DNA from 4 places in the Billgrantia sp. C5P2 genome. Region 4 is predicted to be linked to each of the others. Evidence: predicted binding sites of a transcription regulator. Region 4 holds the regulator's gene; each other region holds the start of a gene.

Region 1 (3,695 bases), 2.1 Mb from region 4:
GGCAGGCATGCGCAAGATCATCGGCAATCCACTGATCAGCTCGGGGCGAATCAACAATCCTAGCGCCAGTACCGCTGCCGCCAGCATGGCCGCCAGCGTCAACCACATCGGGCAATCCTGCACTTCTGTCCGCATCGCGACCTCTCCTGTGTGCGCCTACACAAGGCTTAGCCCTTCGTCCTGCCTTACGCCATGCTGCCCTACAGCAATAATTGTACATCGTGCTGCACAATGTTTGTCATATTCGCGGCTTTGAAATTAGGTGAACAGCGATTATGCCAAACAATCATGTCAATGACGGCGATAACAAAATTAAACAGGACTTTTAGAAACAGTGTTCGTATACTACACATCGTCCAATGCTGCCGGGAACCTCCGGCGTTAGAAACCAGGAGGACGCTGTAATGAAATCGATCCGTCTGATTCCCGTGGTTGCCCTTGCAGCCAGCTCCCTCTTCGCTAGCCAGGCAGCCCTGGCCTATGGCGCCGGCGATACCTTCGTGCGTGGCGGCTTCGCCAAGTCCGATACCCGTTCCGACAATGGTGCGCTCGACAGTATCAGCAGCGGCGAAACCGGCTTTACCTACGGTGCCGGCTACCTGTTTCACGACAAGGTGGGCATCGAACTCAATGGCTCCGAGAAGATCGAGCATACCTACAGCGCTGGCGGTGACACCGATACCATCGACCGCATGCCGGTCAATCTGCTGGTGAACTACTACCCGCTCGGTGGGCTGGATTCCAAAGTCCAGCCGTACGTCGGTGCAGGTGTGAACTACACCCGCTTCTCCGGCGAGCCGGAAGGCATTGATGCACGTCGCTCCTATGGCGCCGTGGGTCAGGTGGGTATCGATCTGGCCGTTACCGAAAACTTCATGCTCAATGGCTTCGCCAACTACGCCGATGTCGATTCCCGGCTCTCCGCCGATGGCGAGCGTATCGGCACGGCCAAGGTGGATCCGATGACCATCGGTGGCGGCGTGACCTTCCGCTTCTGAGCCAAACCGAGCTGACAGCGCGTCAGTACGAACACGCCGGGCCATTCTTGAGCCCGGCGTTCTTCGTTTTGGCGACACACCAGTCATAAGAAGCATCGAAAATACCCATTCAGTTGTCGAAAACAACTATTGCCTTGGGTCAATATTCTCTCGTCAGGCACTGAGTAGACTGGCTTCGTTCAAAAGCAGCTCCACGCTGTTCCTTTGCAAACGACAGGAGTCGACTCATGCGCAAGCAAGCCCTTCTCACTCTGATCACTGCTGGCCTCGCGGCCACTGCGGCCTTGGCCAGCAGCCAAGCGTTCGCCTATAACCAGGGCGACTTCATCACCCGCGTTGGCGTCGCTCATGTCGACCCCAAGAGCGATAATGGCAGTCTGGTGAATGGCGCTATTGATGTCGACGTTCGTAGCGATACCAACCTGGGCTTCACCCTGGGTTACCTGTTCCACGATAAGCTCGGCATCGAGCTGCTTGCGGCGCTGCCGTTCAAGCACGATATCGAACTCAATGGCGTGGAAGCCGCTTCGACCAAGCATCTGCCGCCAACCCTTACCCTGCAGTACTACCCGCTGGGCGGCACCGGTTCCCAGTTGCAGCCCTATGCCGGCGTCGGCCTCAACTACACCCACTTCTTCAGCGAAGAGATCGATATCGAAGGGGTGGACCTGGACCTCGACAGCTCCTGGGGCCTGGCCGGTCAGCTTGGCCTCGACGTGCGACTCGACGACAACTGGGGCATCAACGCCGCCGCCTGGTACGTCGATATCGATACCGATGCCAGCCTGAACGGCACGGATGTAGGCAAGGTCAGTATCGACCCCTGGGTGTTCATGGCCGGCGTCAGCTATCGCTTCTGATCCCGCCATCCCGAACGCCGAGAGGCCCGCCGGATGGCGGGCCTCGTACGTTTCAGGACTGCCAGCAGACCTCAGCGTGGGGAGTGCCGCGACAGGCCCAGCAGTAAGAGAAGCCGATCCTCCAGGTCATGAACCGCTTCGACCTCGGCCAGGCGGCGATGATACTCGACGCTGAGGAAGGGCTCGCCCGCCAGCAGATGATCCAGGTATTCTCGGGCTGGTTTGAGTGCCTTGGCGGTGGTGCCAGGCGCAGCGATATAGACCCAGGCCTCTATCGGGCCCTCCCGGGTAACGATGGGCAGGCGATGTCGCTCGTACTCCGACGGGTAGCCTTCGAAAGGGTCCATTCGCTCGATCTGGTCCGGCTCAAGCAGCTCGAACAGGGCTCCTTCGACCTTCTCCCCCGCTACCGGAACCACATTGGCATGGGCGATGCCTGCAACCCGCGACGCCTTGTCGAAGCGCAGTGCATGATCGAGCAGCACGCCCGATAGAGAGCGTCGTGTCGCACCAATGCGGGCCTCGACCCGCGCCACGTTCATGTTGCTGCCATAGGCGAAGTAGTACGGCATGACGTTCTCATTGCGTGAGCGGCTAGGCAGCTTCAGTTCTCGGTCACCAGGCGGTCGATCTCCTCGATGGCCTTGCACATCAGCAGACGATCGGTAGCACGCGTACCCTGTTGGGCCAGATAGGTATCGACCACTGGCGCCACATCGCACTTCGCCGGCATCGGCGCTTCGGCCTCGACCAGGGCATCGAGCCTGGCGATGAACACGAAGCGAAGCCATTGCGGCAGGTTCATGGTATCGATGCAGAACGGCTGCTCGCTCTCGTATGCGTCGGGTGTCGGTGCGCTCATACGCCACATATTGGTGGCTTTCATGGTGGCCTCGAGACGGCGCAACGCTACGTCGAGCTCCTCGTGAACGGTCATGGAGTCTCCTGTTGGGCTATGACCCCATTATCGCACAACACGCCTGTTCACCAACTCTGACACGACGTCGTCCTGCAATCTCGGCTCGACCATTATGCAGGCTGGCCGGCCAGAATCTTGCGCAGGAAGTCGCGCGTGCGCGGATCCCGGGGCGCATTGAAAAGCTGTGAGGGAGGTCCTTGCTCGACAATGCGACCACCCTCCATGAACACGACACGATCTGCGACGTCCCTGGCGAAACCCATCTCGTGGGTCACCACCAGCATGGTCTGCCGTTCACGCGCCAGTTGCTTCATCAACCCGAGCACCTCCTCGACCCACTCCGGGTCGAGCGAAGAAGTCGGTTCATCGAACAGTATCACCTCGGCCTGGGCCGCCATGGCGCGACCGATACCCACCCGCTGCTGCTGGCCACCGGAGAGTGATGCGGGATAGGCATCCGCCTTGTCGGCCAGGCCGATGCGCTGGAGGATCTCCCGGGCTCGCTCATGCGCCTTGGCCTTGGGCCAGCGATTGACCACGATCAGCCCCTCGGCGATGTTCTCGAGAGCGGTCTTGTTGGCGAACAGCGCATAGTTCTGGAACACGAACGCCGTGCGTCGCCTGGCCGCGAGGATCTCGGCCCGGCTGGCCCGGGTGACGTCGACATCCAGGTCGCCGATGACCAGACGACCGGCATTCGGGCGCTCGAGGAAATTCAGGCACCGCAGCAAAGTCGACTTGCCGGTCCCCGAGGGGCCGATCACGACGATGATCTCTCCTTGCTCGATGTCGAGGTCGATGCCATCGAGCACGGTCGCACTACCGAAACGCTTGACGAGGTTGGCAATCTTGATCATCTGCGGTACGCCCTGTTGAGTCGCATCTCCAGCCACCGCTGGAACCAGGCCAACAGCTCGA
Region 2 (3,695 bases), 2.2 Mb from region 4:
GAGCGAGTTCCGTTCGAGTGATACGGGGCGGCAGTGCCGCGATTGCGGCCAGCATGACGCTGCAACTTCCTGTCGACAAGCGCTTCGACAGGTGAAATGATTTCATGATCCCGACGGTCCAAGGCCTGTCGATACGACCCTGTTTTCACTGTATTCCGTGTTGCTACCGCAGCCCCGGAGAGATCCATGACCGTTACTCTGCGCCAGGCCCAACCTCAGGATCTGGACGCACTTTTTCGCCTGGAGCAGGTGGCCTTCAGCGGCGATCGCTTCAGCCGCCGACAGCTCTGGCACCTGTTGAATCGTGCTCATGCCGAGACCCTTGTGGCCGACGATGGGGGACGTCTCGTGGGGTATGGCACCCTGTTGTTCCGTCGAGGCAGTCGTCGTGCCCGGCTCTATTCCTTCTGCGTTCATCCCGAGGCGCGGGGCAGCGGCCTGGGCCGCCAACTGCTCGAGGCGCTGGAGCGGGTCGCCGTACGGCATGATGCCGAGGCGCTGGGTCTGGAGGTGCGGGCCGACAACCGCACCGCTCTCGGGCTCTATCGGCGCATGGGCTTTCGATTGGAGCGCTGGCTCGAGGACTATTATGAGGATGGTTGTGCCGGCTGGCAGATGAATAAGCCGCTCGTGATCCTGGCAGAAGAGAACTCGGCCTAGCCTGGGGGGAGCCACGGGCGCGCAGGGATCGATCCGGGCTGGTAGACTTCCGGCATGATTGGGCAAACAAGGACATCGCCATGCCAACCTTCGACATCGTTTCCGAATACGACAAGCACGAAGCCAGCAACGCCGTCGATCAGGCCAACCGTGAAATCCAGGGGCGCTTCGACTTCAAGGGGGTCAAGGCGAGCTTCGAGCTCAACGGCGACACCGTGCAGCTCGAGGCGGAAGTCGACTTCCAGCTCCAGCAGATGCTCGATGTACTGCGCAATCGCCTCATCGCTCGTGGAATCGACGCGCGTTGCATGGATATCCAGGAACCCGAGCTCTCCGGTGTGCGTGCCCGCCAGGAGGTCAAGCTCAAGCAGGGTTTGGAGCAGAAGGAGGCCAAGGATATCGTCAAGCGCATCAAGGACAGCAAGCTCAAGGTGCAGGCGCAGATTCAGGGCGACAAGGTAAGGGTCACCGGCAAGAAGCGCGACGACCTGCAGGAGGTCATCGCCATGCTGCGCGGCGAAGGCGGCCCCGACCTGGCGCTGCAGTTCGATAACTTCCGCGATTGACATGCCTCGCCTGCCATCGACCCGTCAGTGGTCGATGGCCAAACTTGATCCAGCGCAAAGGGCGCCTCGAGTTCCACTTGAAAACCGTTTCCCTGCCACCAATTCTATTCGTGCTAGCGCAGTGCCGAAAGGCCTGTCCGATGCGTCACGTGTGTTTGTCACGAACAGGAGGTGGCGTATGAATCTGCAAAAGTTCTCACCCTGGAACTGGTTCAAGAGCGAGCGAGGCGACGCTGGTGCGCCGGCACCCATGGAACCTCGACATCGCGAACTCTCGCCGTTGCTCGGCATGCACCAGGAACTCGACCGCTGGATGGACGGCGTCATGCGTCAGTTCGGCATGCCGGCGCTCGAGAGTCGATTCGGCGAGATGGCCAGCCTGCTCAGGCCGCAGCTCGACATTGCCGAACGCGACGATGAGTACCTGGTCAGCGTCGAGGTGCCTGGCGTGGACGAGAAGGACGTCAAGCTTACCTTGGATGGCGACCGCTTGATCATCGAGGGCGAGAAGCGCCAAGAGAGCAGCACCAAGGAGGATCGCTACCAGCGCATCGAGCGCTCCTACGGCAGCTTCCGCCGGGTACTCGATCTGCCCGTCGATGCGCGACCCGACGAGATCAGGGCTTCGTTCGCCAACGGCGTGCTCAAGGTGCACGTACCTCGCAGTGGCGAAGTGAGAGAGAATCGCCGTGAGATTCCTATCCAGTAGATGCTGTCCTGTCACTTCCGCTCGCCCTCGGGCGGGCTTTTCTTTTTCTAACGGTGCCATAGGCATGGCCGATTGGCCTGCGCCGGCGAGATGGGCTTCAATGGAAGCAGCAGGGAAAGCCTATCTCGGAGCTTCATGCATGCACTCGCTTCGTCGTGCCCTTTACATCGTTCTGGCCTGGATCAGCTTCGCGCTCGGTGTCGTCGGCATGTTCGTACCGCTGATGCCGACGACCTGCTTCATGCTGCTGGCCGTATGGGCGGCATCGCGGGGCTCGCCGCGCTTTGCCTTGTGGATTCGCGAGCATCCACGCTTCGGCCCGACCGTGATGGCCTGGGAGGGCGAGCGCGCGATACCGCGTCACGCCAAATGGATCGCCAGCCTGATGCTGGCACTCTCGATCCTGGTGCTGCTGATGACCCTCAGCCTGGTATGGCTGAAGCTGATGCTGGTGGCAGGCCTGGCATTGCTGGGACTCTGGATCGTCACACGACCCGAGCCTGGCAGCACGGCGGCAGTGCGCCTCGTGCGGCGTTGAGGTCAAGCTTCTTTGAGGTTGGGGAGCTCGCGACCGTACAATGGGCATCGATCAAGGACAGGAGTCTTCCCGATGTCTGAACCCAAGCCGACCCATCGTCACGATTACCGGCCGCCCGCCTACCGTGTGACCCATGTCGAGCTGACTTTCGAACTGGACCCCGCCGCGACCAAGGTCAAGGCGAGTTTGCAGATGGAGCGCCACCCGCAAAGTGAGGGCGAGGCGCCTCTCGTACTCGATGGTGAGCAGCTGACCCTCAAGCGTATCGCCATCGATGGCCAGGTGCTCGCCGACGACGAGTACGCTCTCAGTGATGCCGACCTGACCGTGCACAACCCACCCAGGCAGTTTCGCCTGGACACGGAAGTCGAGATCTCTCCCAGCGAGAACACGGCGCTGGAAGGCCTTTATCTTTCCAACGGCATGTATTGCACCCAGTGCGAAGCCGAGGGTTTCCGCCGCATCACCTACTACCCGGACCGCCCGGACGTAATGGCCACCTTCTCCACCACCGTGATCGGCGACCGACAGAGCCTGCCGGTGCTGCTCTCCAACGGCAACACGGTGGAGCGGGGCGAACTGCCCGGTGGGCGCCACTTCGTGACCTGGAACGATCCGTTTCCCAAGCCCAGCTACCTGTTCGCCCTGGTGGCTGGCGACCTGGAGAAGGTCGAGGATCGCTTCACTACAATGAGCGGGCGTGAGGTCACGCTGCAGATCTGGGTCGAGGAGGAGAACCTGGGCAAGACTGACCACGCCATGGCCTCGCTCAAGCGAGCCATGGCGTGGGACGAGGAGACCTACGGCCGCGAATACGATCTCGACCTGTTCATGATCGTGGCAGTCAACGACTTCAATATGGGCGCCATGGAGAACAAGGGGCTCAATATCTTCAACTCGGCGGCGGTGCTGACCCACCCACACACCGCTACCGATGCCGCCTTCCAGCGGGTCGAGGGTATCGTCGCACACGAATATTTCCACAACTGGTCGGGCAACCGCGTGACCTGCCGCGACTGGTTCCAGCTCTCGCTCAAGGAGGGCTTCACCGTCTTCCGTGACCAGTGCTTCTCTGCCGACGTCAACTCGGCGCCGGTCAAGCGCATCGAGGACGTGTCCTTCTTCCGTACCTCGCAGTTCGCCGAAGACGCCGGGCCTACCGCTCATCCGGTACGCCCCGACCATTACATCGAGATCGGCAACTTCTATACCCTGACCATCT
Region 3 (3,695 bases), 1.3 Mb from region 4:
ATGGCTGGGCTTCGGTGCCTTCGCCAATGGTGTACTGGCTCATCCGCGCCGGCATCGCGGTGAGGTTCTGGGCCTCCTTCAGGAACTCGGCATAGCGGAAGATGCCATCATCCTGCATAGCGAGACCAGCGAGCCCTTGGCCCCCAAGGCGCTGCGCCTGCAGGTACGTGAAAGCTGGAACCTGGATCAGCTGGCGGAGAGCTACAATCGTTTTCTCGCCCAGTTCCGGCCGCTGTGGAAGAGCCTGGGTGAGGCACAGCCGATAGGCGATCAGGACGCCTTCATCGCCCGCACCCTACTGATCCACGAATATCGCAAGGTGCAACTGCGCGACCCTCAGCTACCCGAAGAGCTGCTGCCCACCGCCTGGGAAGGGCGCAACGCTCGCCAGCTCTGCCGCAACATCTATCGTGAGATCTATCAGGGCGCCGAGCGCTGGCTGGATCGCCACCTGGAAACCGCCGAAGGCCCACTGCCGGCCCCCGGCCCCAGTTTCTACCAGCGCTTCGGCGGCCTGGAGTAGATCGAGCCCGAGTTCGCCTACCGGCATGGCAGCGTTACCGCTCCTTGCCGAGGGTCTGCTGCTTGGGCTGGGTATCGCCGGCATTGAGCCGCGGCCGATCGCTATCCAGCTCGGCCAGCGGTTCACAGGGCTCCAGGCTGTCCCGACAGCGCTCGGTCAAGCGCTGGTACTCGCGGGTGCCCTGCTGTTTCCAGGCTACCTCCTGGTCGCTCAGCTCACGCTTGACCGTGGCTGGCGCACCCACCACCAGCGATTGGGGCGGGCATTCGAAGCCGGTCTTGACGAAGGCCGCGGCGGCGACGATCGAGCGCGCACCGATCACGGCGTTGTCCATCACCACGGCGTTCATACCCACCATGGCGTCCTGCCCCACCACGCAGCCGTGCAGCACGGCGCCATGGCCGATATGGCCATCCTTCTCCACCTTGGTGACACAACCGGGAAAGCCGTGCATCACGCAGGTATCCTGCAGGTTGGCACCCTCTTCCAGAACCAGCTGACCAAAGTCGCCGCGCATCACTGCGCCGGGCCCCACGTAGCAGCCGGGGCCGACGATGACGTCGCCGATCAGCACCGCGGTGGGGTGCACATAAGCGGTGGGGTGAACCACCGGAGTCACTCCTTCGAGTCGATAACAGGGCATGACGCGCTTCCTCAGTTGAGCTGGCCGCGGCGATGGCCCTGCACACCACGAAGCGGCGAACCGAAGGCCTGGCCGCCTATATCGACGGTTGTATCCAGGATCTCGCGTGACGGCCGAGCATTTGCCGGACTTGCCGAGGCATGAGCGACTCTGCCTCAATCCGATACGAGATAGCACAGCAGATTATTCATTGCGTAATAAAACATCAAACCATCCGACTGCTCCCGCTCCTGGCATAGTGCTACCGAAGCGTCGTAAAAAATAATCTTATTAACGGTTTAGAGAGGTAATGTCGCATGGAGCGGCCAGCCTTAGACCATGGTCTAACTTATCCACACCAGTGATGGCTGCCCAGGACAAACCATTGACCCAAAGACAGAAAAAATCCTCTCTATCGAAAAACGATACGATTAATATGCCTTAGCAAAGTTGATGCGTATCAAAAAAAATCTATACTCGATCCCATGCTCGGCTCGCCCATGCAGGCCGCGAGCCATTGCCGCGCCTATCCGTACCCAAGGCGAGGGCACCTACACACCAACCTGCGTCGCCCGGAGGTGGCTGAACGCTCCCATCCAGGCAGCAGAGTGGGCCGCAGGATGATGCTCCATCACCAACGAGCACTGAACACAGGAAAACGACAATGAGTGAAACGCCCCTGCTCCATACCGTGGAAGACGGTGTCGCCCGCCTCACATTGAACCGGCCTGACAGCCTCAACAGCTTCAACGCCGAACTGCATGCCGCCATGCGTGAGGCACTCGAGGCGGTTCGCCAGGACAACAGCGTGCGCGCTCTGCTGCTGACCGGCAGCGGCCGCGGCTTCTGTGCGGGGCAGGACCTTTCCGACCGTGCCGTGGCCCCCGGCGCTGAAGCACCGGACCTGGGCGAGTCCCTGGAGAAGCGCTACAACCCGATGCTACGCGCTCTGCGCGACCTGCCCTTCCCCACCGTGTGCGCGGTAAACGGCGTGGCCGCCGGCGCCGGCGCCAATATCGCCCTGACCTGCGACCTCGTACTGGCGGCACGCTCGGCCAGCTTCATCCAGGCCTTCTGCAAGATCGGCCTGATTCCGGATTCCGGCGGCACCTGGACCCTGCCGCGCCTGGTGGGCATGGCCCGCGCCAAGGGGCTGGCCATGCTGGGCGACAAGCTCAGCGCCGAGCAGGCCGAGCAGTGGGGCATGATCTGGAAAGTGGTGGATGACGAGGCACTGCAGGACGAGGCGCTGACCCTGGCGCGGCATCTGGCCACCCAGCCGACCCGCGGCCTGGCACTGATCAAGCGTGCCCTGCATGCCAGCGCAGACAACGACTTCGACGCCCAACTGGACCTGGAGCGTGATCTTCAGCGTCTCGCCGGTCGCACCGACGATTATCGCGAGGGCGTCAGCGCCTTCATGGAAAAACGCAAGCCCAGCTTCAAGGGGAAGTGAGATGACTGTCCTCGGAGACCATTCATGTCAGATACAGAGCTGAACCCGCAGCAGTTGGCCGAGGCCTGCGCCGAAACCATGTTTTCCCGCGACAACGCCAGTCAGGGGCTGGGCATGCGCATCGAGAGCGTGGCCCCGGGGCGAGCCGTACTCACCATGACGGTGCGCGAGGATATGGTGCAGGGGCACGGCAACTGCCACGGCGGCTTCATCTTTGCCCTGGCCGACTCCGCCTTCGCCTTCGCCTGCAACACCTACGACGAGGCCACCGTGGCCGCCGGCTGCAGCATCGATTACCTGGGGCCGGGCCAGCTTGGCGACGTGCTCACCGCCACCGCCGAGGAGCGCAGCCGTCGCGGCCGTACCGGCATCTACGACATCACCGTGCGCAACCAGCACGGTCACGAAGTCGCCCTGTTCCGCGGCCGCTCCTACAAGATCCGCGGCAGCGTGCGTCGCCTGGAAGAGACTGCAGCAGAGAGCCAAGCATGAAAGACGCCCTGATCATCGCCAAGCAGGCCTTTGCATCGGCGTGCCTCTGATACAGCGCAACGACTATAACAATCCTCCGACCGGAGAAGCCTGATGACACAGACCGTCGAACGCCTCAACAACTCGGCTCTCGATCAGATGGAACTCGCCAGCATCGATGAGCTGCGCGCCACCCAGCTCAAGCGGCTCAGGTGGAGCCTTCGGCACGCCTACGACAACGTGCCCTTTTATCGTCGCTCCTTCGACAGCGCCGGCCTGCACCCCGAAGACGTCAAGAGCCTCGAGGACCTCGGTAAGCTCCCCTTCACCACCAAGGCCGACCTGCGCGACCACTACCCCTTCGGCATGTTCGCCACGCCGATGAGCGACATCGTGCGCGTGCATGCGTCCAGCGGCACCACCGGTCAGCCCACCGTGGTGGGCTATACCCAGCGGGATATCGACACCTGGGCCGACGTGGTGGCACGCTCCATCCGAGCCGCTGGCGGCACCCGCAAGGACAAGGTGCACGTGGCCTACGGCTACGGCCTGTTCACCGGCGGCCTGGGCGCGCATTACGGCGCCGAGCGCCTGGGCTGCACCGTGATTCCGATGTCCGGGGG
Region 4 (3,695 bases):
GCCTCGACCGCGAGATGGTACTGATCAAGCCCCACCTGGATACGCGGCGGGAGGTGGCCCAACTGCACTGGGGTGGGGGTACACCGACCTTTCTCAGCCTCGATCAGATGAGCGACCTGATCGACCGCCTCGATGCCCGCTTCGGTCTTTCCAGTGCCCGTGAGCGTGACTATGCCATCGAGATCGACCCGCGCGAGGCCGACGTCTTCACCCTGCGCCACCTGCAGGCACTGGGCTTCAATCGTCTGAGCCTCGGCGTCCAGGATCTCGACCCCAGGGTGCAGCGCGCCGTGAATCGGGTCCAGCCCCGCATCCTTACCGAGGTGCTGCTCGACGAGGCCGACCGCCTCGGTTTTCGTTCGCTCAACCTCGACCTGATTTACGGCCTGCCTCTCCAGACCCGCGACAGCTTTGCCGCCACCCTGGAACAGGTCATCGCCATGGCGCCGGCGCGCCTTTCGGTCTACAACTATGCCCACATGCCCCAGCGTTTCGCGGCCCAGCGCCGTATTCGCGCCGAAGACCTGCCCGGGCCCGAGGAGAAGCTGGCGATATTGCGCACCACCATCGCCATGCTGACCGAGGCAGGCTACGTGCACATCGGCATGGATCACTTCGCCCGAACCAGCGACAGCCTGGCCATCGCCCAGCGCAACGGTACCCTGCAGCGCAATTTCCAGGGCTACTCGAGCCATGCCCAGTGCGACCTGGTGGGGCTCGGCGTCTCGGCCATCTCCTGCGTCGATGACGTCTACGCCCAGAACCATACCCGCCTTGCCGACTACGAGGCCGCCCTCGACGGCAGCCAACTGCCCACGGCAAGGGGCATCCGGCTGACCTTCGATGACCGAGTCAGGCGGCATGCCATCGAGCGCCTGATGTGCGACATGACGCTGGATCTGGACGAGCTGAGTGAAACCTTCGGCATCGATGCCCCTCGCTATCTGACGGAGGCCCTGTCCCGACTGGAGCTCCCCCAGCGTGACGGGCTGGTGACCGTGGAAGGCCATCGGGTGGTCGCCACACCGATCGGGAGGTTGCTGATCCGGCACCTCGCCATGGCCTTCGATGCCCGGCTGCCGCCAAGGCTCGACACCCAGTTCTCGCGTATCGTCTAGATACGCGGAGTGTGCCGGCCGGGCCTAATCTTATTGCGGCCAAAGGTCGCAAGGGGCATTTCACCTGCTTCATTAATGTTCCATAATGCCTCCATGACGATGATCAAGGAGGTGGAGCATGCCGGTCAACGCGGCCAATGCGCTCGGCAAGCGGCGCTCACTGCTGCATGAAACCCGCTGTCAGAACTGCAGCTTGAGTTCGCTGTGCCTGCCGCTCGCTCTGGAACTCGAGGACATGGAGCAGTTCGATGCGATCATCAAGCGCCGCTCTCCATTGAAGAAGGGCGAGTCGTTGTTCCGCCAGGGTAGTGGTTTCAGCAGCGTTTTTGCCGTGCGCTCCGGCAGTCTCAAGCAGGTTACCACCGAGGGTTCGGGTGACGATCAGGTCACCAATTTCTACTTGCCCAGTGAGCTGGTCGGCCTCGACGGCATCGACGAGCAGATCTATCCCGGCAGCGTGATCGCGCTGGAAACCACCACCGTGTGCGAGATCCCCTTCGACCGGCTTGATTCACTCTCCGAGCAATTACCCGAGCTGCGCGGTCAGCTCTACCGCAGCATGAGCAAGGAACTGCGCGACGACCGCAAGATGATGCGCCTGCTGTCGCGCAAGACCGCCGATCAGCGCCTGGCCAGCTTCTTCTCCAGCCTCTCGGACCGCTTCCGTCGCCGCGGCTATTCGCCCTACAGCTTCCGCCTCTCCATGTCGCGGGCCGACATCGGCAACTACCTGGGTCTGGCGGTGGAAACGGTCAGCCGTATTCTGGGGCGCTTCCAACAGCAGGGGCTGGTCGAGGTCTCCGGTCGCGAGGTGAATATCCTCAATCTGGAAGCCCTGGTGGCCCAGGCGCAGGACGAACACTGAGCCCATAACCGCCCCGAACGAAGAGACCCGCCCGGCAATGCCGGGCGGGTCTCTCTTTGGGCAGGACGAACCGGCCGATCAGTTGCTGCGCGATAGATCCAGCGCGTCGATCCGGCGCTCGCGCAACCGGGCCTGCTTGGTCTCGAGCCCTTCGAAGTCGAACAGCTCGCGGTCGGCCAACTGAGAGGGCGCCACGTTGGTCACCGCCTTGAACATGGATTCGATGCGCCCGGGGTGCTTACGCTCCCACTCGGCCAGCATCTCCTTGACCACCTGGCGCTGCAGGTTGGGCTGGGAACCGCACAGATTGCAGGGGATGATGGGGAAGTCCATCAACCGGGCGAATTCGGCGATATCCGCCTCGCGGCAGTAGGCCAGGGGGCGGATGACGATGTTCTTGCCGTCGTCGGAGAGCAGCTTGGGAGGCATCGCCTTGAGAGAGCCACCGTAGAACATATTGAGGAACAGTGTCTCCAGGATGTCCTCGCGATGGTGCCCCAGTGCCACCTTGGTCGCGCCGATCTCCTCGGCGAAGCCATAGAGGGAGCCGCGACGCAGCCGTGAGCAGAGCGCGCAGGTGGTCTTGCCCTCCGGCGTCTTCTCCTTCACCACCGAATAGGTATCGCGCTCGAGGATGTAGTACTCGACGCCAACGGAATCGAGATACTCGGGCAGTACATGCTCGGGGTAACCCGGCTGCTTCTGGTCGAGATTGACCGCCACCAGCGAGAAGTTCACCGGCGCATTGCGCTGCAGGTTGCGCAGGATCTCGAGCATGGTGTAGCTGTCCTTGCCGCCCGACAGGCAGACCATGACCCGGTCGCCTTCGTGGATCATCCCATAGTCGATGATGGCGTTGCCCACCTGGCGGCGCAGGCGCTTCTGCAGCTTGTTGAATTCACGCCGGGCTCTGGCATCGAGTGCGTCCAGCGGCGAGGGCTCCTCGCTCTGATTGCCCGGCGCCTGGCAAGCATCGGGGCCGGCGGCAACAAGGGGATCGAAAATCATGGCGTCTTGCATGGTCACGGGCTGCCAAGGCATGGTGGATGACGGGGGCCATCCTACCATTGCCTCTGCCCCGAGGCGACGCCACGGCGACGATTCACCGCGTCAGGCCTCGCGGCGGTCCTGCATCCCGGCCCGCTCCACGCGCAGGTACATCAATGCCGTGGTCACGGCGTCGCCGAGGGCGGTATTGCGCCCCATGACCGGCACACCCAAGGCCTCCGCCACCGCCTCGAAACGCTGCGCGCGCGGTTCGGGTTCCATGACACTGCGACGCTGCTGCCGGTGGTACAGCTGCGCCACATCGATGCCGCTGTTGGGAAGGTCGAAGCCGAAGCGCGGACGAATCTGGCGATTGAGAATGGCCAGGTCGAAGTCGAGCCGCCAGCCCAGCAGTGGCCGGTTGCCGATGAAATCGAGCAGCGTCACCAGCGCCTCGTCCAGGCTGATGCCGTCATCCAGATCGATACCACGCAGGCCATGCACGCGGATCGAATCGCCAGTCAGCGTGGCGGGGCGCTTCAGGCGCAGGTCCAGCGATTCACTGGTCAACACCCTGTCACCGCGCACCTTGACCGCGCCGATGGATACGGGCTCGGCGGTACGGGTATCGACACCGGTGGTTTCGCAGTCGATGGCCACCAGCTCATCCCCGGTGTAGGGGCGGAATAACCAGCCATACTCGCCGCCGGCATGCCGCCGACGGT

What was found. The regulator FNR, encoded in region 4, switches genes on or off when oxygen is low (the NO sensors DNR and NnrR bind a similar motif). The targets are predictions, from matches to a motif close to TTGATNTANATCAA.
Region 1: the regulator FNR is predicted to act here: its motif matches at 1,128-1,141, upstream of ACRWQA_RS06985 (OmpW/AlkL family protein).
Region 2: the regulator FNR is predicted to act here: its motif matches at 1,271-1,284, upstream of ACRWQA_RS06350 (Hsp20/alpha crystallin family protein).
Region 3: the regulator FNR is predicted to act here: its motif matches at 1,596-1,609, upstream of paaG (2-(1,2-epoxy-1,2-dihydrophenyl)acetyl-CoA isomerase PaaG).

The regions. Positions count from the first base shown of each region.
Region 1 is NZ_CM128542.1:1,501,680-1,505,374, reverse strand. It holds gene ACRWQA_RS06995 (hypothetical protein) at 1-135, opposite strand, end outside; gene ACRWQA_RS06990 (OmpW/AlkL family protein) at 405-998, shown strand; gene ACRWQA_RS06985 (OmpW/AlkL family protein) at 1,226-1,858, shown strand; gene ACRWQA_RS06980 (gamma-glutamylcyclotransferase family protein) at 1,930-2,430, opposite strand; gene ACRWQA_RS06975 (YqcC family protein) at 2,463-2,795, opposite strand; gene ACRWQA_RS06970 (amino acid ABC transporter ATP-binding protein) at 2,888-3,634, opposite strand; gene ACRWQA_RS06965 (amino acid ABC transporter permease) at 3,631-3,695, opposite strand, start outside.
Region 2 is NZ_CM128542.1:1,367,994-1,371,688, forward strand. It holds gene rimI (ribosomal protein S18-alanine N-acetyltransferase) at 187-660, shown strand; gene ACRWQA_RS06345 (YajQ family cyclic di-GMP-binding protein) at 741-1,226, shown strand; gene ACRWQA_RS06350 (Hsp20/alpha crystallin family protein) at 1,405-1,935, shown strand; gene ACRWQA_RS06355 (YbaN family protein) at 2,075-2,473, shown strand; gene pepN (aminopeptidase N) at 2,546-3,695, shown strand, end outside.
Region 3 is NZ_CM128542.1:90,214-93,908, reverse strand. It holds gene paaX (phenylacetic acid degradation operon negative regulatory protein PaaX) at 1-523, shown strand, start outside; gene paaY (phenylacetic acid degradation protein PaaY) at 558-1,166, opposite strand; gene paaG (2-(1,2-epoxy-1,2-dihydrophenyl)acetyl-CoA isomerase PaaG) at 1,810-2,601, shown strand; gene paaI (hydroxyphenylacetyl-CoA thioesterase PaaI) at 2,626-3,093, shown strand; gene paaK (phenylacetate--CoA ligase PaaK) at 3,187-3,695, shown strand, end outside.
Region 4 is NZ_CM128542.1:3,581,161-3,584,855, forward strand. It holds gene hemN (oxygen-independent coproporphyrinogen III oxidase) at 1-1,118, shown strand, start outside; gene fnr (fumarate/nitrate reduction transcriptional regulator Fnr) at 1,237-1,983, shown strand; gene ttcA (tRNA 2-thiocytidine(32) synthetase TtcA) at 2,062-3,003, opposite strand; gene ACRWQA_RS16535 (3'-5' exonuclease) at 3,094-3,695, opposite strand, start outside.